DNA from 4 places in the Arthrobacter sp. NPDC056691 genome. Region 1 is predicted to be linked to each of the others. Evidence: predicted binding sites of a transcription regulator. Region 1 holds the regulator's gene; each other region holds the start of a gene.
The links. The regulator LexA, encoded in region 1, represses DNA repair genes until DNA is damaged. The targets are predictions, from matches to a motif close to TCGAACANNTGTTCGA.

Region 1 (7,362 bases):
GCCCAGCTGTGCGACCGCCATCGCGGCATCGGCGGTGACGGCCTCATTCGCGCCGTCCCGTCCCGTCTCATTGACGAGGGCCGGCAGCTTCTCGCCGAAAACCCCGACGCCGAGTGGTTCATGGATTACCGAAACGGTGACGGTTCCCTGTCGGAGATGTGCGGCAACGGCGTGCGCGTGTTCGTCCACTTCCTCCTGGCCGAAGGCCTGGCTGCGCTGCCCGCCGGCGGCTCGCTGACCATCGGCACCCGTGGCGGCGTCAAGACCATTGTCCGCACGGGTGACGGCTACGCCGTCGACATGGGCCCCTGGGAGTTCATCTTCCCGGATGAGGCAGCGGCACGCGCCATGGATTCGCTGGTCAGCGCAGACGGACTCGAGGTGCCGCGGCCGGCGCTGTCCGTCAGCATGGGCAACCCCCACACGGTCGTCGCGCTTGCCGAGCTGTCCGAGCTCCGGGACACCCGGCTCTTCACTGCCCCGCACGTCGACCCGACTCCCGCGAACGGCACCAACGTCGAGTTTGTTGTCCCCGCGGAGCCGCTGGTGCATGACGGCGTGGGCACCGTGACCATGCGGGTCCACGAACGCGGTGTTGGTGAAACGCAGTCCTGCGGTACCGGAGCGTGCGCGGCGGCGGTGGCCATCCGCCACTGGGCCGGGCAGGGCGCCCCGGACGCCTGGCAGGTAAAGGTGCCGGGCGGCGTCGTGGGCGTGAAGTTCTTCACCGTCGCCGGCGGCCGCGAGCATGTTGAACTCAGCGGCCCGGCAACGATCGTTGCTACCGGGACGCTTTCCTGACCCGCAGGATCCTGAACGACTTGGACGTGCTTTCCCGCGTCACCGTGAAGGAATCATCCAGCACCTCCGCCAGCCAGCGCTGAAGCGAATCCGAGCCCAGGTTCTTCTGCACCACCAGCCACGCCGACCCGCCTGGCGCCAGCCTCGGCAGCCACATCTGCAGGAGGGAGTGCAGTTCATCCTTGCCGATCCGGATCGGGGGATTGGACCAGATGGTGTCGAAGCGGATTTCGGGGTCCACGCCCTCCGGCGTGCTGGCCACGACGTTGTTCAGTCCAAGCAGTTCGGCGTTCCCGTTCGTGAGCGCAATGCAGCGTTCGTTGACGTCCACCGCATAGACCCGGGCGTGCGGTGCCCGCAGCGCCATGGTCAGAGCGATGGGTCCCCAGCCGCAGCCGATATCGAGCAGGTTTCCCTGCGGCGCAGGTGCGGGAACCTCGGCCAGCAGGACGGCGGTCCCCTTGTCGATGCCGTCCGGGCTGAAGATGCCTGACGAGGTCTGCAGCTTCCGCGTTTCACCGGCCAGTTCCACTGTGAGGGGCTTGCGGGTGAACGGCCCCGCAGGTGAGGCGCTGAAATAGTGGGCAGACTCCATAACTGGCCAGATTAGTGGGCCGCCCGCCCGATGGGAAACCGGCTAGCTGCGAAATCCGGTGCTGCGGTTCTGCTATCCTTGAACGCATGTTCCTGATTTTTGAGTAGCCGGCTTTCTTTGCCCGCGGCCTTCGGCCGCCGGTACCGGCCCGGGGCTCCCTTCCGACGCGATGCAGGCTAACCGCCTTCCGCCGGAGCGCAGTTGCAAACACGGCGCAACTGCAAACACAGCGCAGCTGGATGCACGCAGGGCAGCCCAAAACAGCACTCGATCAGTCCACTTCCCGCCGGCCCAGCATGTCCGCTGCCGGCATGTCAGGAGCACCTCCATGACCCCTCGCAGTCAGCCCAGCGCGAATACCGCAGCCAAGGGCGGCAATCAGCACTATTCTGAAGATGCAGAACCTTCAAAGGAGACCATGACCAATCAGCATAATTCCGGATCCGAGCCAGCAGCCCAGGACATGAGTCCCGAGGAGATCCAGGCTGTCATCGACCGGATCCTCGCCAAGGATGTCCCGGCCAGGAACGCAGCCGCAGCCGACGGCAGCCGCGCCGACAGCAAGGGTGTCCTGGGCAAGGCGCAGGCCATCTCGCAGCTCGCCGAAGAGCACAGCACGTTCGACGGCGACCAGCAGGACCTCGAGGAACGCCGGGCACTGCGACGCACGGCCGGGCTGTCCACCGAACTCGAAGACGTCACCGAGGTTGAATACCGCCAGCTGCGCCTGGAACGCGTTGTTCTCGCCGGCCTCTGGAGCGAAGGCACGCTGGCTGACGCCGAGAACTCGTTGCGTGAACTCGCCGCGCTGGCCGAAACGGCGGGCTCGGAAGTCCTCGACGGCCTGGTCCAGCGGCGGGCCAAGCCGGACCCCGGTACCTTCCTCGGGGCGGGCAAAGCGTTGGAGCTCAAGGACGTCGTCATGTCCACCGGCGCCGACACCGTCGTAGTGGACGCGGAGCTTGCCCCGTCCCAACGGCGCGGCCTTGAAGACATCGTCAAGGTGAAGGTCATCGACCGAACGGCCCTCATCCTGGACATCTTCGCCCAGCACGCCAAGAGCCGCGAGGGCAAGGCCCAGGTGGAGCTGGCACAGCTCGAATACCTCCTCCCGCGCCTCCGCGGCTGGGGTGAATCAATGTCCCGCCAGGCCGGTGGCCAGGTGGGCGGCGCAGGTGCCGGCATGGGCTCGCGTGGTCCCGGTGAAACCAAGATCGAACTGGACCGGCGGAGGATCCGCACCCGGATGGCCAAGCTGCGGCGCGAGATCGCCGCGATGAAGCCGGCCCGGGAGACCAAACGGGCCAACCGCCGTCGTAATGAAGTCCCGTCAGTGGCAATTGCCGGATACACCAACGCAGGCAAGTCCTCGCTGCTGAACCGACTTACCGACGCCGGCGTCCTCGTCGAGAACGCACTGTTCGCCACCCTGGACCCCACTGTCCGCAAGGCCGAGACCTCGGACGGGGTAGGCTACACGCTGGCCGATACCGTGGGCTTCGTCCGGTCCCTTCCCACCCAGCTGGTGGAGGCCTTCCGCTCCACCTTGGAGGAAGTGGCGGATGCAGACCTGATCCTGCACGTAGTGGACGTGTCCCACCCTGACCCGGAGGGCCAGATCGCCGCGGTGCGCTCGGTGTTCGCCGAAGTGGATGCCCGCAAGGTGCCTGAGATCATCGTCCTGAACAAGGCCGACGCCGCCGACCCGTTTGTGGTGGAGCGGCTCAAGCAGCGCGAACCGCGGCATGTGGTGGTTTCGGCACGCACAGGGGAGGGCATCGCCGAGCTGCTCACGGCCATCAGCGAGTCCATCCCGCGGCCCAACGTCAAGATGCAGCTCCTGGTCCCGTACCACCGCGGCGATCTCATCAGCAAGCTGCATGACTCCGACGCCGAGATCCTGAGCCTGGATCACGAGGAGGGCGGCACCCGCGCCGTGGTCATGGTCCGGGAAGGCCTCGCGGCTGAACTGGAATCCTTCAGCACCAATGACTGACGGGGCGCCCGCCGCTGGTGCCGCGGCCACGGCCGGTGAGCAGCATGTGCTTGACCTGCTCGACCGTGCCGTGGCGGGCATGGGCGGCCAAAGCCGCACCGGCCAGCACGAGATGGCCCGTCAGGTGGCGCGCGCCATAGAAACGGGCGACCACCTGCTGGTGCAGGCCGGCACGGGAACCGGCAAGTCGCTGGCCTACCTGGTCCCGCTCATCGCGCACTCGCTCGAGAGCAACAAGCCTGCGCTCGTTTCCACTGCCACCCTCGCGCTGCAGACCCAGATCGTGGGACGGGACCTTCCCCGGCTGCTGGAAAGCCTCAAACCGGCACTCGACCGGCCTGTGAAGATTGCGCTGGTCAAGGGCCGCGCCAACTACGTCTGCAGGCACAAGCTTGAGGGCGGCTTTCCCTCCGAGGAACCCTCCGAGGGACAGCTCTTCTCGCTGGGCGAGGACACCAGCGTCCCGCACTTCGCCGCGTCGGTGGGCGGCCCCTCGTCGCAGCTTGGCAAGGAGGTGGTCCGGCTCCGCGAATGGGCGGAGCAGACCACCACGGGCGACCGTGACGAGCTGCTTCCCGGTGTCACGGACCGGGCCTGGCGGCAGGTGTCCGTCACGTCCATGGAATGTCTCGGTTCGCAGAAGTGTCCCCTCGCTGAAGAGTGCTTCAGTGAGCTTGCCCGCCATAACGCCACGGAAGCCGACGTCGTGGTGACCAACCACGCCATGCTGGCCGTCAGTGCCTTCGAAGGCCTGGCCGTGCTGCCGGAGTACGACGTCGTGGTGGTGGACGAGGCCCACGAACTCCAGGACCGGGTGACCGGCGCCGTTTCAGGGCAGCTGTCGGTGGCCATGGTCCACGCGGCTGCGTCCGGCGCCCGCAAGCACACTGGCATTACCGTTGACGCGCTCAACACTGCTGCGGCCAACCTCGAGGTGGCTCTCGCCGGCGTTCCCAGCGGCCTGCTTCCCAACGGCCTGAACGACGAGCAGCTGGACTGTGTGGACCAGCTTCGTGAGGCCTGCCGGGCCGCGCTGTCGGATTCCAAGGGGGACAGCAATACAACGGCCGACGGCGGACGGCAGCTCGCGCGTTCCCGCCTGCTGGTGATTTTGGAGCTTTGCGAACGGCTCGTCGCCGCGCGGGAAAACCGGGAGGTCGTCTGGTTCTCCCGGAACAGCACGTTTGATCCGCAGCAGGGATATTCGGCGCCCGACGAGACTGCCCCTGCGCTGGTCAACATCGCCCCGCTGAGTGTGGCGGGCCGGCTCCGGGAAGGACTGTTCGCCGGGCACACCGTGGTGCTGACGTCGGCCACACTGGCCATCGGCTCTGCCTTCGAGCCCGCGGCCGGCGGGCTGGGCCTGGTGGGGGACGGCGCACCGAGCTGGACCGGCGTCGACGTGGGGTCGCCCTTCGACTACCCCCGTCAGGGCATCCTGTACGTGGCAGGCCACCTGCCAAAGCCGGGTCGCGGCACTTCGCCGGAGGCGCTGGACGAACTCGAATCACTCATCCGTGCCTCCGGCGGGGGAGCGCTATGCCTGTTCTCCTCACGGCGGGCCGCCGAGGAAGCGGCCGACGCCCTCCGCACCCGGCTGGATGTCAGCATCCTTTGTCAGGGTGAATCCACCATGACTGCCCTGGTGAAGCAGTTTGCCGACGAGCCCGATACCTGCCTGTTCGGGACGATGTCGCTGTGGCAGGGGGTCGACGTGCCGGGAGGATCATGCCGCCTGGTGGTCATCGACAGGATTCCCTTCCCGCGCCCCGACGACCCGCTGATGACCGCACGGTCCCGGGCCGTTGCCCAGGCCGGCGGCAACGGCTTCATGTCCGTATCCGCCACGCACGCGGCGATCAGGCTTGCCCAGGGGGCGGGACGGCTCATCCGGTCCACGTCTGACAAGGGCGTGGTGGCGGTGCTGGATTCCCGGCTGTCCACGGAACGCTATGGCGGGTTCCTGCGGGCCGCACTGCCGCCGTTCTGGCCGACGACAGACCGGAAGACTGCCGTGGCGGCCCTCGAAAGGCTCGCCGGCGCGCAGGCATAAGGACGCCCCGGGCTGTAGCAGCCCGGGGCAGAACGTTTTGTGCCGACAAGCCCCAGCTGCTACAGCGAGCGGAGCACGGAAACCACCTTGCCCATGACCACGGCGTGGTCGCCGAGGATGGGTTCGTACTGCGTGTTCTGCGGAAGCAGCCAGGTGTGGCCGTCCCGCTGCCGGAAGGTCTTGACCGTGGCTTCGTCATCGAGCAGCGCCGCGACGATGTCACCATTAACCGCATCGCTTTGCCGCCGGACCACAACCCAGTCTCCGTCGCAGATGGCGGCGTCCACCATGGAGTCGCCGGCGACCTTGAGCATGAAGAGTTCACCGTGGCCCACCAGCTGGCGGGGCAGCGGCATCAGGTCCTCCACCATCTGGTCCGCCAGGATGGGGCCGCCGGCGGCGATCCGGCCGACCAGCGGGACCATGGCGGTGTCCATCGCGCTGGGCAGTTCGGACACGGAGCCGCCTGCCGTGCCCACCGCCGGGGCCTTGTCCGCGCCGCCGGATTTGGCCGTCCCTGCATCCAGGGTCAGCGGCATGAGGACCTCCATGGCGCGCGGTCGTTTGGGGTCCCGCCGCAGGTAGCCAAGCTTTTCCAGCTGGGAGAGCTGATGGGTCACGCTGGACAGGCTGGCAAGGCCAACGGTGTCGCCGATTTCCCGCATCGACGGCGGGTAGCCGTTCTCGTTGACCGAGCGCTGGATGGTTTCCAGGATCTTCTTCTGGCGGAGCGTAAGTCCCTTGGGGGTCCGCTGAGACCGCGGGCTGCGCTGGGGAGCCTTGCCGTCAGAGGCCTGTGCTGCCATGTTCGCCAACGCCTTTCCGTTCCTCCCGGCCGCGCTAGCTGGTGGCCGGGAACTTCCGGCCTGAAAAATGTCAGACCCTGCTGATCAACTGCAGATGTGGTTGTTCTGTGATTTCCAACGTAGGCCAGCCATAGGGCTTTTTCAAACATTTGTTCTAGCGAGTCTCGACTTAATTCGTTGATAGGTGCTAAAACTAGGAAAAGCAAAGTTCGAACATGTGTTCTAGTGAGGGCGGTTTTTCAGCCCGATGTTCGAACTGTCTATTCGAACGCGAGGCAGTACAACTTGGTCCAGGAGGGCTCACGCCATGTCAGCTTCAACAGCAATAACCCAGTCCCGCGGAGTGTCCCGGCCCGGTAAGCCGCCGCGCCTTCGCCTCACCCGCCGCGGCCGGATTGTCCTCATCGGGCTGCCGCTTGTCATGCTCGCCGCCGTGCTCCTGTCGCTGACCGGGCTCCTCAACTCGCCGGCCAAAGCAGCGGACAGTGCCAGCGGCCTGTCTGTCACGCCGACGGTTTCGGTCACGGTGCAGCCCGGCGAATCACTCTGGGCCATCGCCGGAAAAGTCGATCCGGACCGCGATCCCCGCGACGTCATTGCGGACATCGTCCAGCTCAACGACCTTCAGGCCGGGAAGGTCATGCCCGGGCAGCAGCTGTTTGTGCCCAACAAATAACTTGTGCCAACAAATAACGCCGGCAAATAGTACCGGCGCGCGGTTCCGTGGGCTTCGGGACCGTCACAGTTTCCGGCCAGCCCTCCGGGTTACTTAAACTGTCTAGGTGACTGACCAGCTTGAGCGACTGAACCGACTGCCCCTGCGGACCAACCTGAGGGGGCTGTCCCCTTACGGGGCCCCGCAGCTTGACGTTCCGATCCTGCTCAACGTCAACGAGAACACTCATGGTGTGCCCGCCGACGTGCAGGCGGCCATTGCCGCGGCCGTAAGCGAGGCCGCCACGGGACTCAACCGCTACCCCGACCGCGAATTCACCGAACTCCGGGAAGCGCTGGCGGAATACCTCGGCCACGGACTCAGTGCGGACAATCTCTGGGCAGCCAACGGCTCCAATGAGGTCCTCCAGCAGATCCTCCAGGCCTTCGGCGGCCC
Region 2 (7,362 bases), on a different contig from region 1:
GGATGAGGTGGTGGTGGTGGGTGCAGAGGAGGACGCCTGTGTCGGTGCTGGTGGGTCCGCCTTGTGACCAGTACGTGGTGTGGTGGGCTTCGCACCAGGGTGCGGGGATGGTGCAGTTGGGGAAGGCGCAGCCTTGGTCGCGGGCGGTGAGGGCTTTGCGGATGTGGGGTGGGAAGACGCGGGTGGTGCGGCCGATGTCGAGGATGCGTCCTTGGCTGCCGAGGAGGATGGGGATGATGTCGGCGTCGCAGGCGATTTTGCGGATGGTGGAGGCGGTGACGGGGCCGGTGTAGGTGAAGGTGCCGCTGCCGGTGGGTGCACCAGTGAGGGGTGTGGGGCCGGTGCCGGGCTGCGCCGTTCCGGTCCGGTTGATGCCGGGCGGGGTGCCGGGGGGTGCGGTGCCGGGTGGGGGTTGGGACTCGCTGGTTTGCCAGGTGCCGGGCAGGAGTTGGGGTTCGCTGGGGTGCCAGGTCTCTGTGCCGGTGGGGTGGTTGGTGCTGCTGACCTGCCAGCCGTCTGTGCCTGTTGACTGGTTGGTGGTTGGCCGGGGGCTGTCTGTTGGCGGGGTGTCGGGGCGGTTTTTGTTGTAGCGGGGGCCTTGGGCGGCGGTGGTTTGGATGCTGTTGAGGAGGTCGTGGTAGCTGATGGTGACCATGACCTGGGGGCGGAGTCCTCCGGTGGTGGGCAGGGTGCCGGTGGCGAGGGCTGCCTTGCAGCCGCCGACGAGGCCGTCGAGGCGTTGTTGGGCGAGGGTGCGGCGGTCCGGGTCCGGGAGCGGGGTGGGGGCGTTGAAGGCCGCGTCCGGGTCGACAGCGGCGGCGCTGTCGGTGTTGTCGCTGGTGCCGTCACTGTCCGTGGCGCTGGTGGAGTTGGGGGTGGTGGTTCGGGGGTTGGTGGCGGTGTTCATGACGGTGGTGAGGACTTCGTATTGGTCGGTGGTGGCGCGGATTTCGAGGTGGTGGAGGCCGCCGCGTTTTTTGTGGAGGAAGACGCCTTGGCGGTGGTGGAGGGTTTCTTCGGAGGGTTCGGTGCCGTCCTGGTCGAGGGCGTCGATCCAGCGGTGGGCGATGCGGGTGAGGAAGTCGTGGTCGTTTTCGATCGCGGTCAGGGTGAGGTTGTGTTCCATTTCGGCGATCGTGCCGGGGTTGGGGATGTGGCGGACTTTGTCCAGGGCGGTGGTGATGATGGTTCCGGCGCGGGAGGCGATGATTCCGGCGGTGAGGGCGGCGGCGGTTTCTTCGTGTTCGGGGGGCATGTGGCGGCCGGCGAGTCCGGTGCGGGGGAGGGTGGCGTTCGCGAGGGCGAGGCGGCGGCGGGCTTCGGTGGTGCTGATCCGGAGCCGGGTGCGGAGGAACTCGGCGGTGTTCCTGGCTCCGTCGTCGGCCGGGGACCAGGCCACCGGGCGGGCACGGGGTGCCGGCGTGGCGGTGCCTGCGCCGTCTGCCGTGGTGCCGTCTGCCGTGGTGTTGGGGGCCGTGGTGTTGGGGGTGTCGGTATCAGAGGAGACTGCGGCGGCCGTGGCGCTGGCGGGTTCAGCGGTGCTGGCCGCGGCGGGTTCGGGGTCGGTGCCCCAGCCTGTGGTCCAGCCGGCGGCGCGGCTGGCTGCTCCGGCGGCGGTGATCGCCTCGGCCCGGGTCCGGTCCACCGCAGCGGCGGCCTGCAGCTGGAGGTATTCGACCCGGCGGGAGAGTTCCTCGGTCAGTTCCGCGAAATCGGCCGCCTGGAGGAAGTTGGCAGCGGCCAGTTCCTCGGGCGCCGCAGCGGTGGCGGAATCCAGCAGCGCCAGGGACGCCTGCAGACCAGGAGTGGCACGCGCCGGGGATGCAGGCTCAGCGGATGCTTTGCCGGCGGAACCGGAATCAGCCGCGATCCCGGCGGCAGCACCGCCGTCGGACGCCGGGGCGTCAGAACGGAACCCGGCGGCAGCACCGCCGTCGGACGTGTCCTTTGTTGGGGTGCCAGCGCCGGGAACGCTGCGTAGCCCGCGGCCGCGCAGCAGGGCAGCAGCACTCAGGCCAGAGACGTCAGTCCCCGCTGACCTGTTCGCTCCATGCTCCCCAATGGCTTCCATGGGTCTACTTTGTCAGCGGGGTGTGACATTTTTAGGGGTGAGGGGGTCACTTCGGGCCAAAAGGAAAAAGTTTTTGAAAAAAGTTTTGTGCCCTGGCCGCCCCGGCCGCGCCTCATCCGCGAGGGCTATGACTCAGGGGTGGCGCACTCCGACGCCGGCCAGAATGTCGCGGTAGCCCTCGCGGAAGGATGGGTACCTGTAAGAGAACCCTGTTCCCCGAAGCAGCGCGTTGCTGCACCGTTTGTTGCCGCCTCGTGCGTCGCCCATGGACCCTGTCGGCGGGACGTCCAACCCCAATTCAGCAGCCAGAAACCCTAGAACGTCGCCCAACTCGGCAGGATCGTTGTCCACGCCCAGATACACCGGCGCTGGCGCGTCAGGTGTGCTGAGCAAATGCACGATGGCAGCCGCGGCGTCGTCGCGGTGGATGCGGTTGGTGTAGCGCCGCTGGTCCGGAATGACGGCGGAGCCGGTTCGGACCTGGTCGATGAGCCTGGTGCGGCCGGGCCCGTAAATTCCGCCAAGCCTGAGCACTACGGGTGAGGTCCCGGTTCCATCGAGCCGCTTCAGCAGCAGCTCCTCGGCTTCGCGCATGATGCGGCCCGAGAATCCGGCAGGTTTCGGCGTCGTGGATTCATCGATCCACGCGCCTCCAGCGTCGCCGTACACGGCCGTGGACGAGACGAACAGGACGCGTTCGGGCGTCACATGGTCGCGTTCGAGGGCGTCGAGGACATGGGCAACACCCTCTACGTACGCGCTCCGGTATGCCTCTTCAGTAGGCGCATCCGCGGCCACTGCAATGACGACGGCGGTCGTGTCCGCCGGGACAGGCGGCAGTTCGGCGGTGCTTAGGTTCGCCGCGGCGCCCTCGATCTCAGGCGGCAGTTTGTCCGGTGAACGGCGCCAGCCCACAACGCGGTGCCCCGCTGCGGAGAACCGCAGGCCCGCCTCGGTTCCGAGGTCGCCGCAACCGGCGAGAAGGATAGTCATATCGGCCAGTCTGCCATCTCAGCGAGCCGACGCTGGAATGCCCCTATTCATCTGGACGGGACAGGCTGGACCAGCGAGGGCGAGGGGCGAGGCGCGACAGGCGGCTGCCTTTGAGCGTGCGGCCATGCATTGAGCAACAGGCCTAGGACAAAGATGGCCAATGCAAGATAGAACAGTGCCGCGAGACAGCCCGTAGGCCTGCTGCGGGCTGCCCTTTTCCTGCGGGAATTGTGTGGCGCAGTCGTGGCGTGCTGCCGGGACCGCCGGCTCTCCAAAGCAACGGCCGGCCCGGAAGCAAGGTCAAGGTCGGCGGGTCCCGCATTCCAGTCTTTCGTGGTCAGCAGGGGCGGACTGGTCTCTCCGGACAGCAGGCCCAGCAGGTAGTCGTGAATCACCTGCACGGTGGCCGGGTCGAGCGCAGCCGGCATTGCTTCCAGGGAGCGGCCGAGTCTCGCAAGGCCTCTTATACTCACACCGCTGCCGGCGACGCTGTCCAGGTCTGGCTGGTCGACCATGCACAACCAAGCCTGAACGAGCCGGCGATGTTGAGGTTCCAGGAGCGCTGCTACCGCCGCCCCCTGTTCCGCCACGGCGGAGACGGCCCGGTCCCTGGAGGAACCGTTTTGGCGCAGAACGCCATTTCGAACCTCGACCTCGCCGGACCAGTTCTTTGCGTCGATCACAATGACGCCGCCGGGCCCAACCAATATGTGATCCAGATTCGCCTTCGGCCGGCCGGGCCAGTGGACATCATGCAGGGCGAGCCACCCCTGCGAAGCTAGCCCGTCCAGGACCTGTCCGACGAGTGCTTCCCCCGCCGCGCCTTTGGCCCAGGCTCTCTCCGTTTGCTCGGCCTGTTCTAACTGCTGCCTGAGCTTTGCTACTCGCTCACCTGCCAGCCGTGCCTGCTCGGCCGCTCCTTCGCCTGCCAATTCTGAATCCCCCAATTCGCACTGCTCCCGCGGTCCCGCGGGTCACATGGCAACTGTATGCGACGGATGCGAATCCTCTCGCCATGGCTGCCTGCCGGGCCCCGTGAGTAGCACCCTGAGCAGCCGGAGCATCGGCGAGGGACAGCAATCAGCCGGCTCAGAGCGCCGGGACGGGGAAGAAGACGCGGGGGTCCTGCAGGAGCGCCGGGTAGTCGAATTCCGACCGGTCGATGATGTCTGTGGCCTGGAAGTTGCGGCCGAAGCGCCCGTCGTCGAGCGTGATGGGACGGCCCACGACCATTCCGACGGCGAACTTGTTGCCGCCGTCGAAGGGGACAGCCACCGGCGACTTGCCGGGAAGCGTTGAGAAGGCCGCCTCCTGACGCTGCCGCTTCCGCGACGGCTTCTTCACGAGCGGCTTGGCCGGGGCCTTTTTGGCCACCTTGGCTGGGCGGCGCGAAGTTTCCTGCGCGTAGACAAATTGGTACTCGTCGTCGCCGGAATCCCCGGCGCCGCCCGAACCGGCACCGGTGCCGCCCGAACCGGCACCGGCGCCGGATGAAGCGCCAGAACCGGCGCCGCCTCCCGGGCCTGCAGCAGCGGAAGCCGCCCGGCCCACGGCGGGAAGCCCAACTTTGTCCAGCTGCTCGGGATCGCCGTGGCCGACGTGCTCGCGGAGGATCCAGAGAACCTCACCCTCTGGGTCCTCCGGCAGGAACTCGTGCCGGGGCTCCGGCCAGACGTACTCCAGGCCACGCTCGGTGCCGGGGAACACCCCTTCATAGAATTGCGGATCCTTGCGGATCAGGTTGGAGCGGTGGCTCAAATGGAATTCGGGGTCGCCGAGCCACGGCGGAAGCAGGATCTTGGCCGCGTAGTCGGGGTGCGCGGCCTGCGGGGCGAACTCGCGGATGTTGTCGCGGGTGGTGTCGTCAAAGCCGCGCTTGGTCCATTCGTCCACCATGGCCAGGCCGTACAGGGTGAGCGCAGGAACGTGCCCCATCCACATACGGATGGCGGGGTGTGACTGCCATCCGTATTCCGGGATGACCAGCGCGCGGAGTGTCTGCAGCGCTTCTACGCGCTGCTTGCCGAGCCGGGGGGTGTCCAGCGCGGCCGCGCTTTGCCGGAAATCGGGATAGGGAAGGAAGGTTTGCATCCCTTCAGTCTGCCGTCCCTGACGCCCTGTGCCAATTGAAGTGCCGGACGGCACAACCAGGGGCCAAAAATGGACACCCGGGTGTTCACATAGTGGACCCATGCATACGGATGGTTGATTAATCCACTAAGATATCCGAAACCTCAACAGCGTCTGGAAGCCCACTCATGACTCTTACCTCTCCCGCGCCCCTGTCCTCCGCCCCCGCGGAGGCGAATTCACATGCGTCACAGGAGCCTCAGCTGTTCGTTCCGAAGTACGGCCAAATGCTGGGCGCCGACGCGAACGGGATCCTCGTTCTCGACGAGTTTACTCTGGACCCGGCGGCTGCGCGCAAGGATCAGCACCGTTTCCGTACCGCGCTTGCTTCCGTTGCGCTGACCCTGCGCCGGCTCGTCGCCCTGCGCGTTTTCATCGCAGTGGTGGCCATCGCCAACCTGCCGCTCTTCCTGATGTCCACCGGCTGGTGGATCTACGCCGTCTCGCTGGTCCTGGTGATCGGCGTCCACGCCGCCGTGAACTGGCTGAACAAGCACGAGCCGCGCGTCAAGCAGCGCCATGAACTTGAGCTGCACCTGCACCGCGAACGCAGCGACAACTACCGCAAGGTGCGCGACGCCGTGAAGTTCGTCGTCGACAGCCCTGCCCGCGTCAACGAGCACCTCTACCTTGAGCTGCTGCACGCCAAGCGCGTTGCCCTGCACCTCGCCTCCGGCACCGTTGCCCTCCTGGACACCAGCGACGACGCTGCCTGGAAGGTGCGCATCGTCCGGGAGCTTCCCGCTGCGGGCTAAGGCCGAAAACTGACGGTTCCAGCCGTCACGCTGTAGAGAGTTAAGAGCGACGCCGGGCGTCCCCACTCAGGGGGCGCCCGGCGTCGTAGTTTCTGGAGACCGGCGCAAAACGCCGGACGCAAGACCGCCAGACACAACAACGCCGGGCGGCCTCCGAAAGGGGACCGCCCGGCGTCGAGCTTTAGTGCTGCGCCGCCAGGCGGTCTGACCAGGCAGGTTATGCAGGGAGCTGCAGAACCTGGCCCACGAACACGAGGTTCGGGTTGCTGATGGTGTCAGCGTTGGTGTCGGCGAGGTGCTGCCAGCCGCCCTGGATGCCGAGCTTGTCGGCGATCTTGCTGAGGGTGTCGCCGTCCTGGACGGTGTAGGTCTGGCCGCTCACCGCGATTGCGGCAGCGTGACGGGCCTGGACGGGCGCCTGCGCTACTTCGGATACGGGTGCCTGGGCGACGGGTGCTGTCTGAACCGGGGCCTGGACGGGTGCGGCCTGAACGGGCGCGCTCTGCGGCAGGATCTGCGGTGCAGGAGCGCCACCGCCACCATTCAGGCCGAGCTTGGCGGAGCAGGCGGGCCATGCGCCCCAGCCCTGGCTGGCCTGGACTTTCTCGGCCACGGCGATCTGCTGGGCGCGGGAAGCGTTCTGGGGCGAGCCGGTTCCGCCGTAGGCGGCCCAGGTCTGCGGGGTGAACTGCAGGCCGCCGGAGAAGCCGTTGCCGGTGTTCGTGGACCAGTTGCCGCCGCTCTCGCACTGGGCGAGGGAGTCCCAGGTGGAGGCGCTCGTTGCGGTGGGCGCTGCAGCGTTGGCGGCAGTGGCGGAGAGAGCCAGGGTTGCGGCGGAAACGGCGGCCAGGGTGACTCCACGGCGCGCGGCAGTGCTGAGAGTGGACTTGTTCATTTGGGATGCTCCTGAGGCCACCCGCGCTCGGTCCGTCCCCGGACGTTTTCGCGCTACTGCCCGCCCCTGACGAACTAGAGGTCATTTCGGTGTCCGCCGGCCGGGCAGTAACTGGTGGAGGCGGCACCTGGCATTCATGGGCCCGCGTCGCGCGGGCATGTGTCCCACCCTAAAGGTGTCGCGCGCCGTTATCAAATCGAGATCATTATTGACAGTCAAGCGGTTCAGGTGCCTTTCGACCGAGTGCAGAAGCCAGGTACTGCGCCGTCCGGCTGCCTGGTGAACCGGCCACTGTGGCGGGCGTTCCGGAGGCAACGATCTTGCCGCCCGCGTCCCCGCCGGCCGGTCCGAGGTCGATCACCCAGTCCGCTTCTGCCACCACATCCATTTCGTGTTCCACCACAACCACCGTGTTTCCCGCGTCCACGAGGCGGCGCAGCTGGGCCATGAGGAGCCGGACGTCGGCCGGATGGAGCCCTGTGGTGGGTTCGTCCAGCAGATAGAGCGTGTGGCCGCGG
Region 3 (7,362 bases), on a different contig from region 1:
TGGCTTGATCTGGACCTGAAGAGCAAGGAGTGGCTTCGCGAGAACCTGCGGGCCGGCGACGTTCCGGTGTTCGTGATTCAGGGGATTGCCGAGGCCGGCGGCCCACAACCGGATACCCCGCAGGCAGTCCTGACCGAAGCCGAGTGGGATTTCATCGAGACCCAGTCTGAGTTTGTGGACTGACTGGTTCGCGGACGCATGCGCCGGGGCCGGTCAGGCAGCGCGTACCACCGGCAATTCGTCCCAGTGCGTCGTGTAGCGCGGCGAACGCATGCCGCGCTTCATGCTCCAGTCCAGGCCGCTCCTCAAGCCTGCGAACCCGAGGCCGATCGTGGCCCTGCCGTGCTTCCGGCTGATCGCCTCCACCAGCGGGCCGATCCCGCGTTCCTCGTGCGCGTTGGTGAAGAGCTCCAGGGGCTGCTGATTGCCGGACGGCCGCAGGTCGGTGACCATGATGCCGGCACGGGCGTATCTGACGCCGTCCCGGATCGCGGGAAGCAGGGCGTGGGCTGCCCTTGTGAGCAGCACCGGATCCGAGGTGGGCATGGGCAGCGGAACGCACACCGAGGGAAACGACTTGTCCTTCGCGTTGTAGTGGGACGTGCCGGCGAACGCGGTGAGGACCTTGGCCTGCAGCCGGTGCCGGGCCAGCCGGGCACTCGCCTGCTGGGCGTAGACGCTCAGGACCTGGCGAAATTCGGGGATCGACGTCAGGGGAGTGGAAAACGAGCGGGAGAAGATCAGCTGGTCCCGGCCCGCGCGTTCCTCCTCCAGGGGTATGCACGGTGTTCCCCGCAGCTCCAGCACCGTGCGCATGAGCACCACCGAAAAGCGGTCGCGCACCATCACCGGATCAGCCCGGCTGAGCTCGAGAATGGAGCAGATCCCCATGGCGTTCAGCCGCTTTTCCAACCGGCCCGCAACGCCCCAGACCTCCGAGACCGGCAGCCGGGACATGAGCAGATCACGCGCCTCCGGGGCCATCGATTCCCAGCGGCACACCCCTCCAAACGCGGGGTTGTTCTTGGCCCACCGGTTGGCCAGCTTGGCGAGCGTCTTGGTGCCGGCGATGCCGACGCAGACAGGTACTCCGACGTTGCGCTGGACCGCTGTCCTGATGGTCCGGCCGAGACCCACCACCTGTTCGGGGCTGCCCTTGATGCCCAGGAATGCCTCGTCGATGCTGTACACCTCGAGCCAGGCTGAGTAGCGCCCCAACAGCTCCATGACCCGGGCGCTGATGTCGCCGTACAGTTCATAGTTGCTGGATCGGGCAACGAGGCCCCACTCTTTGGCTCGGGGGGCGATCTTGAACCACGGGTCGCCGGTGCTGATCCCCAGTGCCTTGGCCTCCGGACTGCGAGTGACGGCGCAGCCGTCGTTGTTCGAGAGCACCACCAGTGGCCTACCCTCGAGGGAGGGGTCGAAAGCTCGCTCCGCGCTGGCGTAGAAGCAGTTCACGTCCACCAGGGCAATCTGCTGCCGTGTCTCAGACATGGTGCAGGCACCTCGTGGCCACGCCCCAGACGGTGAGGTCGGCCAAGGCGGGGACAACGATGTCCGGATACAGCGGGTTGGCCGCCTGGAGCACCACGCCTGCCGCGGTGATCTTCAGGCGCTTGATGGTGAGCTCGCCATCCAGAACCGCGACCACCACGGAACCGTCGCGCGGTTCCAGTGCCCGGTTGACGATCAGTTCGTCGCCGTCGCTGATGCCGGCCTGTTCCATCGAGTCACCGGCCACCCGCACGATGTAGGTGCTGGTGATGTCCTTGATCAGGTGCTCGTTCAGGTCGATCCGACCGTCAAAGTAGTCCTGGGCGGGGGAGGGGAAGCCCGCCGCCACGGCGACCGGGGAGGCCAGCACCAGCCGGAGGGAAAGTCCCGCCTCTACCACGCGGGGACCAATGATCACGCCCACAACACACCTTTTTTCGAATATATGTTCGATAGCTCAGTGTAGTCCACAGGGCTGACACAATGCAGCCATGCCAGTCGGCGGTTGTGTTCATCACACGTTCGTCGTGCCGTCTCCGCCACAGCGGGTCTCCGTCGCATACTGGTTTCATGGGGATGCAAGGCGCAGGAGGATCAGTGGTGGAAGCCTTGAAGAGGGTGGTGCGGAACGAGTACTTTCCGGCAGCAGCCGTGCTGGCGCTGGTGGTGCTCTTCTGGGTTGCGGGCCTGTTCGGCGGATTGTCCCTGCTGAGCCGGAGCCAGCCGCCGATCGCCACGCTGACCTGGCTGCTGTTCGTCTACGCCGCCGCCGTCCTCACGCCCCTGGCCGGAGTCCTGGCCGCGGCGGACCTGCTCCGACGGTGGTGGAGAAACCGGCGTGCCGCGAAAGCCGGCGCCCCCAACGGCGGCACGGCCCAGGACGGCACGGCCCAAGACGGTGCAAGGATCGGGTCCTAGACCCGCCCGGGCGCCGGACCCCGGCCAAACCCGTGGGGTCCAAAACCATTGCAGCCCCTGCGCCGGAGTGGTTGCATGGGGTGCATGAATGCCTCAGAGAGTTTCGTTTTAGCGATCGGGACCAAAAAGGGCCTCTGGCTGGCCACCAGCCAGGACCGGAAGCAATGGTCCTTTTCCGGCCCGCACTTCCTGATGAGCGAGATACCAAGCATCGGAATCGACACGCGGGGCGGCCGCACACGCATCATGGTCGGGGTGCGGTCCGAGCACTGGGGCCCCTACGTTGCCCACTCGGATGACTTAGGCGCCAGCTGGACCGAGCCCGAACAGGGCGCCATCAAGTTCCCCGAGGGCACCGATGCCGCCGTGGAACGCATCTGGCAGATCTACCCCGACGCCGAATCCCGCCCGGGCGTCGTCTGGGCCGGCGCGGAGCCGATTTCAGTGTGGAAATCGACCGACGGCGGCGAGCACTTTGAGCTGAACCGCGGGCTGTGGGACCACCCGCACCGCAGCGAATGGGGAGCGGGATACGGCGGCGCAGCCGCCCACTCGATCGTGGTCAATCCCTCCGGGGACAACGTGCACGTCGCAATGAGCACCGGAGGCGTGTACCGCTCGCTCGACGGCGGGACGTCCTGGGAGCCGCGGAACAAGGGCATCTCCGCGTACTTCATGCCTGATCCCAACCCCGAGTTCGGCCAGTGCGTGCACAAGATCGCGGCGGATGCCGCCGTCGAAGGCCGCCTTTACGCGCAGAACCACCACGGCGTGTACCGCAGTGATGACAATGCCGAGAACTGGGAATCGATAGCGGAGGGCCTGCCGGCCGATTTTGGCTTCGTCATGCTGACGCACCCCAGGCGGGCAGGCACGGCCTGGGTGGTTCCCTTGAAGGCCGACGGCGAACGCATCCCGCCGGACGGAAAGCTCGCCGTGCACCGCACCGACGATGCCGGCGCCACGTGGAAGCGCCTGGACTCCGGGCTGCCGCAGTCAGAATTCAACGCGGTGCTCCGTGACGCGGCCTCGGTGGATTCCGCAGAACCCGCCGGGGTGTATTTCGGAACGCGCGGCGGCGAGGTGTATGCCAGCGCCGACGAAGGTGAGACCTTTACGGAGGTGGCGTCCCACCTGCCCGATGTTCTGTGCGTCCGCGCTGCCATTGTGGCCGGAGCGCCGGTTCCGGCCGGGGCTCCCGCATGAGGATGTGCAGTGGCTGAGATCAGCGTGGTCCTCCCCAGTGTCCTCCAGCCGCTCGCCGGCGGGCAGTCCGTACTGACTGCACCCGCCGACGGGGCGGTGACTGTGCGTTCGCTGCTGGATTCCGTGACCGGAAACTTCCCGGTGCTCGCCAGGCGGCTGCGGGACGAGACGGGTGCGCTCCGCCGTTACGTGAATATTTACGTGAACGGTGAGGAGGTCCGGCGTCTCCGCGGCCTGGAAACGGAAGTTTCTGCCGGCCAGGAAGTGCTGATCATTCAGTCCGTGGCCGGCGGTTAGCCGGCTCAGGCGACGCGCCAAACGCTGCATTCGTCCGTATTGATGGCCTTGCGCATGCCCGTGTGATGATCCATGATCCACACGACGCCGATGCCCGGGGCTGTCTCCTGGACGCTGCCGCGGCGGATGATGACGTCGTCATAGCTGGGGCCCACCGACAGGCGGGCCTCGATCTCGTCGCCGCGATGCAGCTGGTCCAGGGCACGGACCCGGGTGATGTGGGGTTTGGCTTCCTTCAACATGGCGGTGGCCTCCTGAGCTGGAGCTGGTGCCTGCAATTGCCGGCACATCCAGTGTGGCGCGGCATTGTTGCGCACGCGTTTCCTGCCCGTTAGCGCCCGGTTAGTTTCCGGCGCCGAAGCGGTTTCCGCGGCAACACAGTGCGGCGGCCCGGCGAAAAGCGGCGCCACTGCGCTGGCGGGGCGATGCGCGGACGCCTCAGGCGGCTAATCCAGGAGATGCTCGAAGGCATGGTCCAGCGCCGAGCGGACGGCCCCTACGAGCGCCGCGTGGTCTCCGAGGGCTGACGCTGCCAGTCTGGGTTGAGCGGAGTTCAGCCTGCCCAGCTGCCGGCCGAAGACTGGAAGCAGCACGTCACCTGCCCCCGCCGGTCCACCGGCCAGGACCAGCAGCTCCGGGTCCAACAGGGTACTCACCACCGCTGCCGCCCTTGCGGTGCGTTCCATGACCACCTCCACCACCTCGACGGCGGCAGGGTCGCCGCGGCGCGCCGCCTCCACGACCATTTCGGCCGTGACATCCCCTGGCTTTCCGCCACACAGCTCGACGAGCGCACTGGCGCGGCCCGGGCGGTCACCGGCGATGATCTCCGCGGTGGCGATGGCGCCCAGTTCCCGGCACATGCCTCCCACGGCGTCGGTGTTGCCCACGCCTTCCACCAGATCGAGGAAACGCATTTCGCCGGCAGCCCCGGCGCCGCGCACCAGCCGTCCACCGAGGCAGATGCCGGCGCCGAGGCGCTCGCCGGCCAGGAGGACGACGACGTTGTCCACACCCTGGGCGGCCCCGCGCCAGCGCTCCGCCAAGACAGCAAGGTTGGCGTCGTTGTCCACCAGCACGGGCCACGTGAATTCCGGTTCAAGTGCTGTGCGGAGGTCAAGTGCCGCCAGGCCGGGCAGGTAGGATTCCAGGGCCACGGCATGCCCGTCATCGGTAACGGGTGCGGGCACCGCCATCCCGGCAGCCAGCACTTTGCCCGCGCCCACGCCCGCCTCACCCAGTAGATCCTGCATGATCCGGCGGGCGATTCTGAGGCGTTCCGGAGCGCCGACGTGCTCATCGCGCCAAGGTTCGGTGGCTTCCGCGATGATCTTTCCCCGAAGGTCCGCCAAGCAGCAAGAGATCTTGGTCGCGCCAAGGTCAATGCCTGCAACGAGGCCCGCACCGGCGTTCAGGGCGTAGCGCCGTGACGGCCGGCCGCCGGCGTTGGGAGCAGCGCTGACGTGAGGGTGTCCGTGAGGGCGCGCAGCGGCGGAAGCCGTCGCACCCGGCTCCGTTTCCATCACCCAGCCCCGGTCGATCAGTTCGTCGCAGACGGAGTGCACAGTGGGCCGGGAGAGGTCGGTGGCAGCGATGAGATCCCCGGCCGTCAGCTGATCCCCGGCGGCCAGCACCCGCAGCACAGCTTCCCCGGTGATCCGACGGAGGACCGGGGCGGTGGCAGCAGTCCGCTTCGCCGACATACTTTCCCCACCCCTTGACGCCCGGACAAATGCTCTCCCATACTAGCTGGCAGTGGTTTATTAAAGCTATTAATAAACCCTGTGGTTCGGTGCTGGAGTAGTCGCGAGGCACCCCGGCCGGACATTTCCCCGCACCCCACCTCCGAGGAGAGCAATGAAGCAACGCCTCAAATCTGTCTGCACCGCCACCGCCATGGCGGTGGCCGTTTCGGCACTGGGCCTGACCCCCGCCGTCGCGGACGCTGCCGATCCGCCCGGTTCGCCAGGCGCCGCCGCAACCTGGACCAAGGGCGACAAGGAGGGCGTAGGCACCTCCCTAAACCCGGCTTCGAAGGTCTGGTACACGCTAACTGAGGGCACCATGAGCGAGGTGTACTACCCGCGGGCGGACACACCCAACGCCCGGGAACTGCAGTTCGCCGTCAGTGATGGCACCACAGCACAGCGGGAGAGCGAACAGACCACCCGCACGGTGGAACTGGCCGATCCCAAGGCCCTCAGCTACCGCCAGACCACAACAGACGACGCCGGCCGCTGGCGGCTCACCAAGACCTACGTCACCGACCCCCAGCGGTCCACCGTGATGCTGGGCGTCACGTTCGAAGTGCTCGACGGCGGCGACTACCAGCTGTTCGTTCTCTCCGATCCGTCGCTGGCGGGTACTTCGGGCGGCGACTCTGGCAGCGTGTCAGACGGTGCTCTCCTGGCGTCCGACCTCGCAGACACCGCCACTCCCGTGGCTACGGCGCTCGTTTCCTCGGTGGGCTTCAGCATCGCCGCCAACGGCTATGTGGGAACCAGCGACGGCTGGACCGACCTCGCAGCCGACGGCCGGCTGGACCATGCGTCCGCTTCTGCCGGCCCTGGGAACATCTCCCAGACGGGACAGATTCCGCTGGCGGCGGGCGGGAAGACGGAATTCGCCCTGGCCCTCGGTTTTGGTGCCGACACGTCCGAGGCGCTCGCCACCGCCCGGGCCAGTATCAAAGCAGGCTACAAAAAGGTCAGCAAGAGCTACACGGGGGAATGGAAGAAGTACCTGAAATCGCTGGACCAGCCCGCTGAGTCACTGCAGGGGGACCTCCGCACGCAGTACGACGTATCCCTCATGACGGTGAAGTCCCATGAGGACAAGACTTTCCCCGGCGCCTTCATCGCCTCACTTACCATCCCGTGGGGCCAGGTGGCCAGCGCCGAAACGCACCGCGAGGGCTACCATGCCGTCTGGGCGCGGGACATGTACCAGTCAGTCACCGCCCTGCTCGCCGCGGGTGACAAGGAAGCCGCCACCCGCGGAGTTGAATGGCTGTTCAAGTACCAGCAGCAGCCGGACGGGCACTTCCCGCAGACCTCGCGCGTGGACGGCACGATCGGCCAGAACGGCATCCAGCTCGACGAAACGGCATTCCCCATCCTGCTGGCCAACCAGATTGGCCGCACCGACGCCGCCTTCTACCGCGACGAGCTCAAGCCGGCCGCCGACTACCTCGTTGCGGCCGGGCCCAAGACGCCGCAGGAGCGCTGGGAGGAGACGGGCGGGTACTCCACCTCTACGCTGGCTTCGCAGATTGCGGCGCTGGCCGCCGCGGGGGACATCGCAGAGAAGAACGGGGACGCCGGCTCCGCCGCCGTCTACCGCGCCACCGCAGATGAGTGGCAGCGGAGCACCGAGAAATGGATGTTCACCACCAACGGCCCGGTGGGCGACGGCAAGTACTACCTGCGCATCAGCGCCACCGGT
Region 4 (7,362 bases), on a different contig from region 1:
TGGCAAAGTCGATGTCGGAGGCTTCGGCGAACGCCCGAGCTTGCTTCAACAATGAGTCCTGGTGGTCCGGAATAAGGCGAAATTCCACGCCGTCAGCGATGATCTCGCGCAGTTCTGTCGTCAGCGCCAGCTGGAATTCGGCTTCTGTCATTCCACGAGGGTCTATGCGTCCTTCGGCGACGAGACTGGCCGCCAGCGAATCAATCAGTGATTTGGCGAGCACGTCGCCGTCGATATCCTCCACGGATTCACATCCCGCTTTCAGGTTCATGTTTTGTGGTGGTGGTTTTGTCGGGGTTGTTGGCGGGGGTCGATGTGGGGCGGTGGGATGAACCAGGGGATGCCGTTTTTGACGTGGATTTTCCATTGTTCTTTGTGGATGAGGTGGTGGTGGTGGGTGCAGAGGAGGACGCCTGTGTCGGTGCTGGTGGGTCCGCCTTGTGACCAGTAGGTGGTGTGGTGGGCTTCGCACCAGGGTGCGGGGATGGTGCAGTTGGGGAACGCGCAGCCTTGGTCGCGGGCGGTGAGGGCTTTGCGGATGTGGGGTGGGAAGACGCGGGTGGTGCGGCCGATGTCGAGGATGCGTCCTTGGCTGCCGAGGAGGATGGGGATGATGTCGGCGTCGCAGGCGATTTTGCGGATGGTGGAGGCGGTGACGGGGCCGGTGTAGGTGAAGGTGCCGCTGCCGGTGGGTGCACCAGTGAGGGGTGTGGGGCCGGTGCCGGGCAGCGCCGTTCCGGTCCGGTTGATGCCGGGCGGGGTGCCAGAGGGGGAGGTGCCGGGCGGGGGGTGGGACTCGCTGGTTTGCCAGGTGCCGGGCAGGAGTTGGGGTTCGCTGGTTTGACGGGTGTCTGTGCCGGTGGGGTGGTTGGTGCTGCTGACCTGCCAGCCGTCTGTGCCTGTTGACTGGTTGGTGGGCCGGGGGCTGTCTGTTGGCCGGGTGCCGGGGCGGTTTTTGTTGTAGCGGGGGCCTTGGGCGGCGGTGGTTTGGATGCTGTTGAGGAGGTCGTGGTAGCTGATGGTGACCATGACCTGGGGGCGGAGTCCTCCGGTGGTGGGCAGGGTGCCGGTGGCGAGGGCTGCCTTGCAGCCGCCGACGAGGCCGTCGAGGCGTTGTTGGGCGAGGGTGCGGCGGTCCAGGTCCGGGAGCGGGGTGGGGGCGTTGAAGGCCGCGTCCGGGTCGACAGCGGCGGCGCTGTCGGTGGTGGTGGTGTTGTCGCTGGTGTCGTCACTGCCGCTGGCACGGTCGTGGCTGCCGGCGTCGTTGCCGGTGCCGTCGGCTTCGGTGCCGGCGCTGTCCGTGCCGCTGGTGGCGTTGGTGGAGTTGGGGGTGGTGGTGCGGGGGTTGGTGGCGGTGTTCATGGCGGTGGTGAGGACTTCGTATTGGTCGGTGGTGGCGCGGATTTCGAGGTGGTGGAGGCCGCCGCGTTTTTTGTGGAGGAAGACGCCTTGGCGGTGGTGGAGGGTTTCTTCGGAGGGTTCGGTGCCGTCCTGGTCGAGGGCGTCGATCCAGCGGTGGGCGATGCGGGTGAGGAAGTCGTGGTCGTTTTCGATCGCGGTCAGGGTGAGGTTGTGTTCCATTTCGGCGATCGTGCCGGGGTTGGGGATGTGGCGGACTTTGTCCAGGGCGGTGGTGATGATGGTTCCGGCGCGGGAGGCGATGATTCCGGCGGTGAGGGCGGCGGCGGTTTCTTCGTGTTCGGGGGGCATGGGGCGGCCGGCGAGTCCGGTGCGGGGGAGGGTGGCGTGGGCGAGGGCGAGGCGGCGGCGGGCTTCGGTGGTGCTGATCCGGAGCCGGGTGCGGAGGAACTCGGCGGTGTTCCTGGCTCCGTCGTCGGCCGGGGACCAGGCCACCGGGCGGGCACGGGGTGCCGGCGTGGCGGTGCCTGTGCCGTCTGCCGTGGTGCCGGGGGCCGTGGTGCCGGGGGCCGTGGTGTTGGGGTTGTCGGTATCAGAGGAGACTGCGGCTGCCGTGGCGCTGGCGGGTTCAGCGGTGCTGGCCGCGGCGGGTTCGGGTTCGGGGTCGGTGCCCCAGCCTGTGGTCCAGCCGGCGGCGCGGCTGGCTGCTCCGGCGGCGTTGATCGCCTCGGCCCGGGTCCGGTCCACCGCAGCGGCGGCCTGCAGCTGGAGGTATTCGACCCGGCGGGAGAGTTCCTCGGTCAGTTCCGCGAAATCGGCCGCCTGGAGGAAGTTGGCAGCGGCCAGTTCCTCGGGCGCCGCAGCGGTGGCGGAATCCAGCAGCGCCAAGGACGCCACCAGACCAGGAGTGGCACGCGCCGGGGATGCAGGCTCAGCGGATGCTTGGCCGGCGGAACCGGAATCAGCCGCGAACCCGGCGGCAGCACCGCCGTCGGACGCCGGGGCGTCAGAACGGAACCCGGCGGCAGCACCGCCGTCGGACGTGTCCTTTGCTGGGGTGCCAGCGCCGGGAACGCTGCGTAGCCCGCGGCCGCGCAGCAGGGCAGCAGCACTGACGCCCGGGACATCAGTCCCGGCCCCGACATTCGCTCCATGCTCCCCAAGAGCTTCCATGGAACAAGTCTGATGAGGGGGTCTGACATTTAATGGTGTGACCGGGGCCATGCGGGCCCCGAAGCCGGCGGCAGCACCGCCGTCGGACGAAGATGTGTCCGCAACGGCGGTGCCAGTTCCGGCATCAGCCGGGCACCCGGAAGCAGGAGCGTCTGGCAGGGCAGCACGCAGGCCGGGCAGTGCTGCCCGGCCTGACATACCGTCTGCGTTTTCCCCCATGGCTTCCATAGGAAAACATTGTCAAAGGGGTCTGACATTTTTCAGCTCTGGCCCACACCGCCCGGGATGCAGGCGAAAGCAGCCAACTCTGGAGCTATTGCCTGTCCGGATTCACGTTTGTGGCGGCGCCGTCGGGAGTGGCGCCGCCCTCGTCCGACCAGTCCTGACCCGTGCTGTCATTGAGCGCCGGATCGGACTCCACATCGGAGGTTCCAAGGTTGACCGTTTCCGGGTGTGTGCTGTGGGCGGGGACGTGCCCGCTGTCAGCAGAGGCACCGGCAGAAGCAGAGCCAGTAGAAGCAGTATCAGCGTGTGTATCGTGATGCATGGCTGAGCTGAGCACCGTCCCAGCCCGGCGCGCGGCTTCAGCCAGGTGGTCACCGACGTCGGGGGCCTTTTCCTTGACGGCTTCGGTTGCTGCCGTGACCTTGTCCTGGACCGGCTTGCTGTCCCAGATGCCTGCGGCCCGCGCTTTGAGTTTGTCGTACGCTGCCCGGCCCGACCTGGATCCGAGCACGTAGCCTGCAGCGAGTCCGGCGCCGAAGAGAAGTTTGGATTTCATGATGATCTCCTGCTCTTGAGGGGGATCTGTACGATTTGGAATCGGCCCGGTGGGCCTGGGGCGGGAAACCGGCCCCGGGCGGTTCCCGGAGCCGGTTCCGGCACTCTTCTGTCTAGCGGGCCGTGCGCTTGGTAATCATGCCGTAGACCAGCAGGACGATCAGCGCGCCGCCGATCGCCAGCAGCCATGTGGACAGCGAGAAGAACTCGTTGATGCCCACGTTGAAGAGCGCGCTGCCGATGAAACCACCGAGAATTGCGCCAACCACGCCAAGCAGAAGCGTGATGAAAATGCCGCCGCCCTGCCGGCCGGGGAGGATGGCCTTAGCAATGGCTCCGGCAATGAGGCCAAGAATCAGAAATGCGAAAAAACCCATCTTTTATCGTTCCTTCTTCATCTAGAGGAGTTACCCGGATTGCCGGGTACGCTTCGTCCTTCTGCTCAATACTAATCATGCTTACTATTTTTTTGCCAGTCGGCTTCCGGTGGGAAGGGACTGGCAGCGCACGCCCGGGCCCAGGCCTTAGTGGCCCTGGACGTCGGAATTTACTCCCGCCTCGGGGCCTTCGTCGAGGGTGCTGATGGCCGTCAGGTCCTCCTCATCCAAAGCGAAATCGAAGACATCGATGTTCTCTTTCATCCGGTGGGGATCGGCGGACTTGGGAATGGCCACGAGACCCTGCTGGACGTGCCAGCGCAGGACCACCTGGCTGACGGTCCGGCCGTGTTTGCCAGCGATTCGGGTCAGCACGGGCGCGGACAGCAGCCCCGAACCCGCACCCAGCGGGCTGTACGATTCGGTGGCGATCCCGTGCCGCTCGTTGTAGGTGCAGTCCGCCGAGCGGGTCACTGACGGGTTGATCTGGATCTGGTTAACGGCCGGCACAACGTAGGTCTCCCACATGAGCTTTTCCAAATGGGCGGCCTTGAAGTTCGAGACGCCGATCGACCGGACTTTCCCTTCGCCCTGCAGCCGCTCAAAGGTCTTCCACGTGGAAATGAATTCTCCGCGGCGGGGGAGCGGCCAGTGGATCAGCAGCAGGTCCACATAATCCAGGTTCAGGCGCCTCAGGGACCCTTCAAGGCCGGCCGCGGCCAGATCTTCACCTTGGAATTCGCCGTCCAGCTTAGTGGTGATGAAGAACTCCGCCCGGTCCAGGCCGCTGGCACGGATTCCGGAACCGACGCCGGACTCGTTCCCGTAGCGCACGGCCGTATCGATATGCCGGTACCCGGCTTCCGCAGCCCGTACGACGGCGTCACGCACCTCCCGGTCGTTCAGCGGCCAAGTGCCAAGGCCGATCTGAGGTATCCGGTTGCCGTCGTTCAGCTCGATGACTGGTGCGAGTGCCATGCGGAAGAGTCTTTCCTATCGGTGGCAGTTTGCCCAGACCCCGTTTGCTGCCCTAACGGCACGTTTTGCTATCTTCCGAGGTCAGCCCTCGAATGCTCATGAGCAGTCTGTTGTTACGATGAGCGCAAGGAGGCATATGCAGGTCTTGCTCGGTAGGCGCGCTTTGGTGGACGTAGGCGTTGCCATGGCTGGTTTCCTTGTGTCCGGGGGCTGGATCCTGACCGTTGCAGGGGCTGGAGCAACGTACTTCCTTGCCGCCATAGCTGCCGGGTTGGCGGTGATGGGAAATGCTGCGGCTTCCATCCTCAACCGCAAGCCCCGGCTGACCACGGCTGCGGACCGCGTTACCCTGATTCGGGCTGTCTTGGTGGCGTGCTGCGCGGCGGCAACGGTCCCGGCGATGTTCGGTGGGACTGGGCCCGGCATGCAGGTGGTCGTGCTGGGTGCGGCAGCTTTTCTTCTTGACGCGGTGGACGGGGCCGTTGCGCGCCGATTTGCCTGTGTGAGCCCGGCGGGAGGCCGGCTGGACGTCCAGACCGATGCAGCGCTGGTGCTTGTGCTGTCGTGCGCAGCTGTGCCCATCACCGGCCCCTGGGTGCTGTCTATCGGGGTCATGTGGTACGCGTTCGTCGCGGCCGGGTGGTTCCGGCCTCAACTGAAACGCACGCTGCCTATTAAGAGACTGCGAAAGGTCATTGGCGCCTTCCAGCCCTTCGCCTTGCTGTTGGCACTTACGCCGGGGGTGCCCGGTGGAATCAGCATGGCCGCGGTTTTTCTGGCGCTCGTGGCCCTGGTGGCCTCGTTTGGCCGGGACGTCGTCGAACTGGAGCAAAACCACCGCAAGTGGACCGGCCGGCATTCCAGCACCGAACTGGTGAACTGACGGCGCCCGGTGAACTGGCGGCACGCCCGGACTAATCAAGGAGGGTCGCTCAAGGGCTGGGTGCTCTGGACTAACTATGCCGGCGCTGGTAATCCTTGGAGTGGCCTGGCAGGACAATAATCCCGGCCCTTCCAACAGCTAAGGATCCAGACCATGAGCGAAACGCCCGCCGATCCGGAGCAGAACCCGACGAACCAGCCGAAGGACGGTACGCCCGAAGGATTCCCCTTCGACCCTAATCAGGACCCGCCCCAAGAGGAACCCGCAGTTCCGCACCAGGACAACCCGGGACCGCCCACGGGTCCGGACGGCGAACCTGATGAGCCGGCGCTGGAGGATCCCCAGCGCCCGCCCGCCCGGTAGCACCTGAGGCCACGCTTAGGCGGCCCTGTGCTGTGCTGATGCCCAGCCGGACGGCCGGATTCTATCCATTCGTCCATTGGGCCGGTGTGGCGCGTTTCCTAGCCTTGGAGGAGAACTTCTCCCAGCCCTCCGACCCAAGGATGACCTTCAACGATGAAACGCATCGCACTGCTTCGGGAACGCCACACACCCTCCGCCTCGACTGGAACCCATTGCCCGGCGTCGGGACTGTGGGCCCCCGCCGACTCGCCGGACGAGGCGCACGCCTTCTTTGAAGGACAGGTATTTCCGGCATTCCGCGGGATCGCCACCGTGTGGCGCCGGAGTGCTACCGGCCAGGACTAACCAAGTAGGGCGGTGCCGGCTGAATGACAGCCGGCACCGCCCTAGTTAATCTGCCAACGCGCGGTCAGTCCCGCCGGCGCGCGCGTGAGATCACGGTGCGATCTAGTCCCGCTCCAGGCGGAATCCGAGCTTGAGAGTGACCTGCCAGTCCGCCACCTGCCCGTTCTCGAGGTGGCCACGGATTTCCTTGACTTCGAACCAGTCCAGGTTGCGCAGGGTCTTCGCGGCGTCGGAAATGCCGTTGCGGACGGCCGCATCGACGCCTTCGGTCGAGGTTCCGACAATTTCAGAAATGCTGTAGGTGTTATTAGACAACTTCGCTCCTCGTGATCGCCATCGATACCCGGCTGCGGGCCGTTCCTGCAGAGTATCGGACGGGACGCCTTGGGACTAGGCTTCCAGCACGTAGCTTCTGAGGTCGTCGAGGGTCTGCTGCATGTGGGCGTCCATGGCATTGCGTGCCTGCTGCGGATCGCGGGCAGCCAGGGCCTCGTAAATGTTCTGGTGGTGCCCGATCGCATGCTCCTGGATGTCAGGCACCTTCGAGGTTTCGGTCCGTCCCTTCTCCAGAACGCGGTGCAGCGGCTCGAAGAGGACTGCCACGAACACGTTCTCGGACGCGTGCAGAATCTGATCGTGGAAAGCCAGGTCGGCGGCAACAAAGCTTGCCACGTCGTTTCCCTGGTGCGCCTTCCGCATGTCCGCCACGCAGTCCCGAAGGCCCTCGAGCTCGGCGTCGGTGATACGGTGGGCCGCCAGCTCGCAGGCGCCCGTTTCCAGCATCCGCCGTAGCTCGATCAGCTGGACCGCGGCGGCCGGGCCGTTCTGCCCCTCGGATGCGGCCCGCAGCACTGCCTCAAGGGACGACCACCGGTTTAGTGGATTCACGAACGTCCCGCGGCCCCGTTCCACACTCAGGATGCGCTGCGCCTCAAGGGTCTTCATCGCCTCCCGAACTGTCATGCGGCTGACGTCGTGCCGTGCGCTGAGTTCCAGTTCTCCCGGCACGCTGCTGCCCGGCGGAAACTCGCCGGAGATAATGCGGTCAAGGAGTTCGTCGGCGACGACGCCCACCAGTGATTTGCGTGCCATTTTTTCCGTTCA

Region 2: the regulator LexA is predicted to act here: its motif matches at 2,133-2,148, upstream of ACFRAU_RS03900 (DUF222 domain-containing protein).
Region 3: the regulator LexA is predicted to act here: its motif matches at 1,935-1,950, upstream of ACFRAU_RS24520 (LexA family protein).
Region 4: the regulator LexA is predicted to act here: its motif matches at 2,619-2,634, upstream of ACFRAU_RS00835 (DUF222 domain-containing protein).

What each region holds. Positions count from the first base shown of each region.
Region 1 covers NZ_JBHTXX010000052.1:5,585-12,946, reverse strand. Annotated here, with positions in the region: gene dapF (diaminopimelate epimerase) at 1-801, shown strand, start outside; gene ACFRAU_RS25205 (class I SAM-dependent methyltransferase) at 782-1,396, opposite strand; gene hflX (GTPase HflX) at 1,815-3,392, shown strand; gene ACFRAU_RS25195 (ATP-dependent DNA helicase) at 3,385-5,445, shown strand; gene lexA (transcriptional repressor LexA) at 5,505-6,251, opposite strand; gene ACFRAU_RS25185 (LysM peptidoglycan-binding domain-containing protein) at 6,559-6,927, shown strand; gene ACFRAU_RS25180 (histidinol-phosphate transaminase) at 7,034-7,362, shown strand, end outside.
Region 2 covers NZ_JBHTXX010000003.1:71,092-78,453, forward strand. Annotated here, with positions in the region: gene ACFRAU_RS03900 (DUF222 domain-containing protein) at 1-2,071, opposite strand, end outside; gene ACFRAU_RS03905 (SDR family oxidoreductase) at 2,204-3,064, opposite strand; gene ACFRAU_RS03910 (nuclease-related domain-containing protein) at 3,112-4,011, opposite strand; gene ACFRAU_RS03915 (MSMEG_6728 family protein) at 4,154-5,155, opposite strand; gene ACFRAU_RS03920 (hypothetical protein) at 5,323-5,949, shown strand; gene ACFRAU_RS03925 (transglycosylase family protein) at 6,167-6,844, opposite strand; gene ACFRAU_RS03930 (ABC transporter) at 7,050-7,362, opposite strand, start outside.
Region 3 covers NZ_JBHTXX010000048.1:8,072-15,433, forward strand. Annotated here, with positions in the region: gene ACFRAU_RS24510 (hypothetical protein) at 1-183, shown strand, start outside; gene ACFRAU_RS24515 (Y-family DNA polymerase) at 214-1,497, opposite strand; gene ACFRAU_RS24520 (LexA family protein) at 1,490-1,921, opposite strand; gene ACFRAU_RS24525 (hypothetical protein) at 2,098-2,415, shown strand; gene ACFRAU_RS24530 (WD40/YVTN/BNR-like repeat-containing protein) at 2,491-3,621, shown strand; gene ACFRAU_RS24535 (MoaD/ThiS family protein) at 3,631-3,918, shown strand; gene ACFRAU_RS24540 (hypothetical protein) at 3,924-4,160, opposite strand; gene ACFRAU_RS24545 (ROK family transcriptional regulator) at 4,365-5,621, opposite strand; gene ACFRAU_RS24550 (glucan 1,4-alpha-glucosidase) at 5,776-7,362, shown strand, end outside.
Region 4 covers NZ_JBHTXX010000001.1:163,304-170,665, reverse strand. Annotated here, with positions in the region: gene ACFRAU_RS00840 (hypothetical protein) at 1-244, opposite strand, end outside; gene ACFRAU_RS00835 (DUF222 domain-containing protein) at 268-2,532, opposite strand; gene ACFRAU_RS00830 (hypothetical protein) at 2,846-3,313, opposite strand; gene ACFRAU_RS00825 (GlsB/YeaQ/YmgE family stress response membrane protein) at 3,426-3,689, opposite strand; gene ACFRAU_RS00820 (aldo/keto reductase) at 3,837-4,667, opposite strand; gene ACFRAU_RS00815 (CDP-alcohol phosphatidyltransferase family protein) at 4,852-5,550, shown strand; gene ACFRAU_RS00810 (hypothetical protein) at 5,704-5,913, shown strand; gene ACFRAU_RS00805 (hypothetical protein) at 6,067-6,258, shown strand; gene ACFRAU_RS00800 (dodecin) at 6,361-6,573, opposite strand; gene ACFRAU_RS00795 (FadR/GntR family transcriptional regulator) at 6,649-7,350, opposite strand.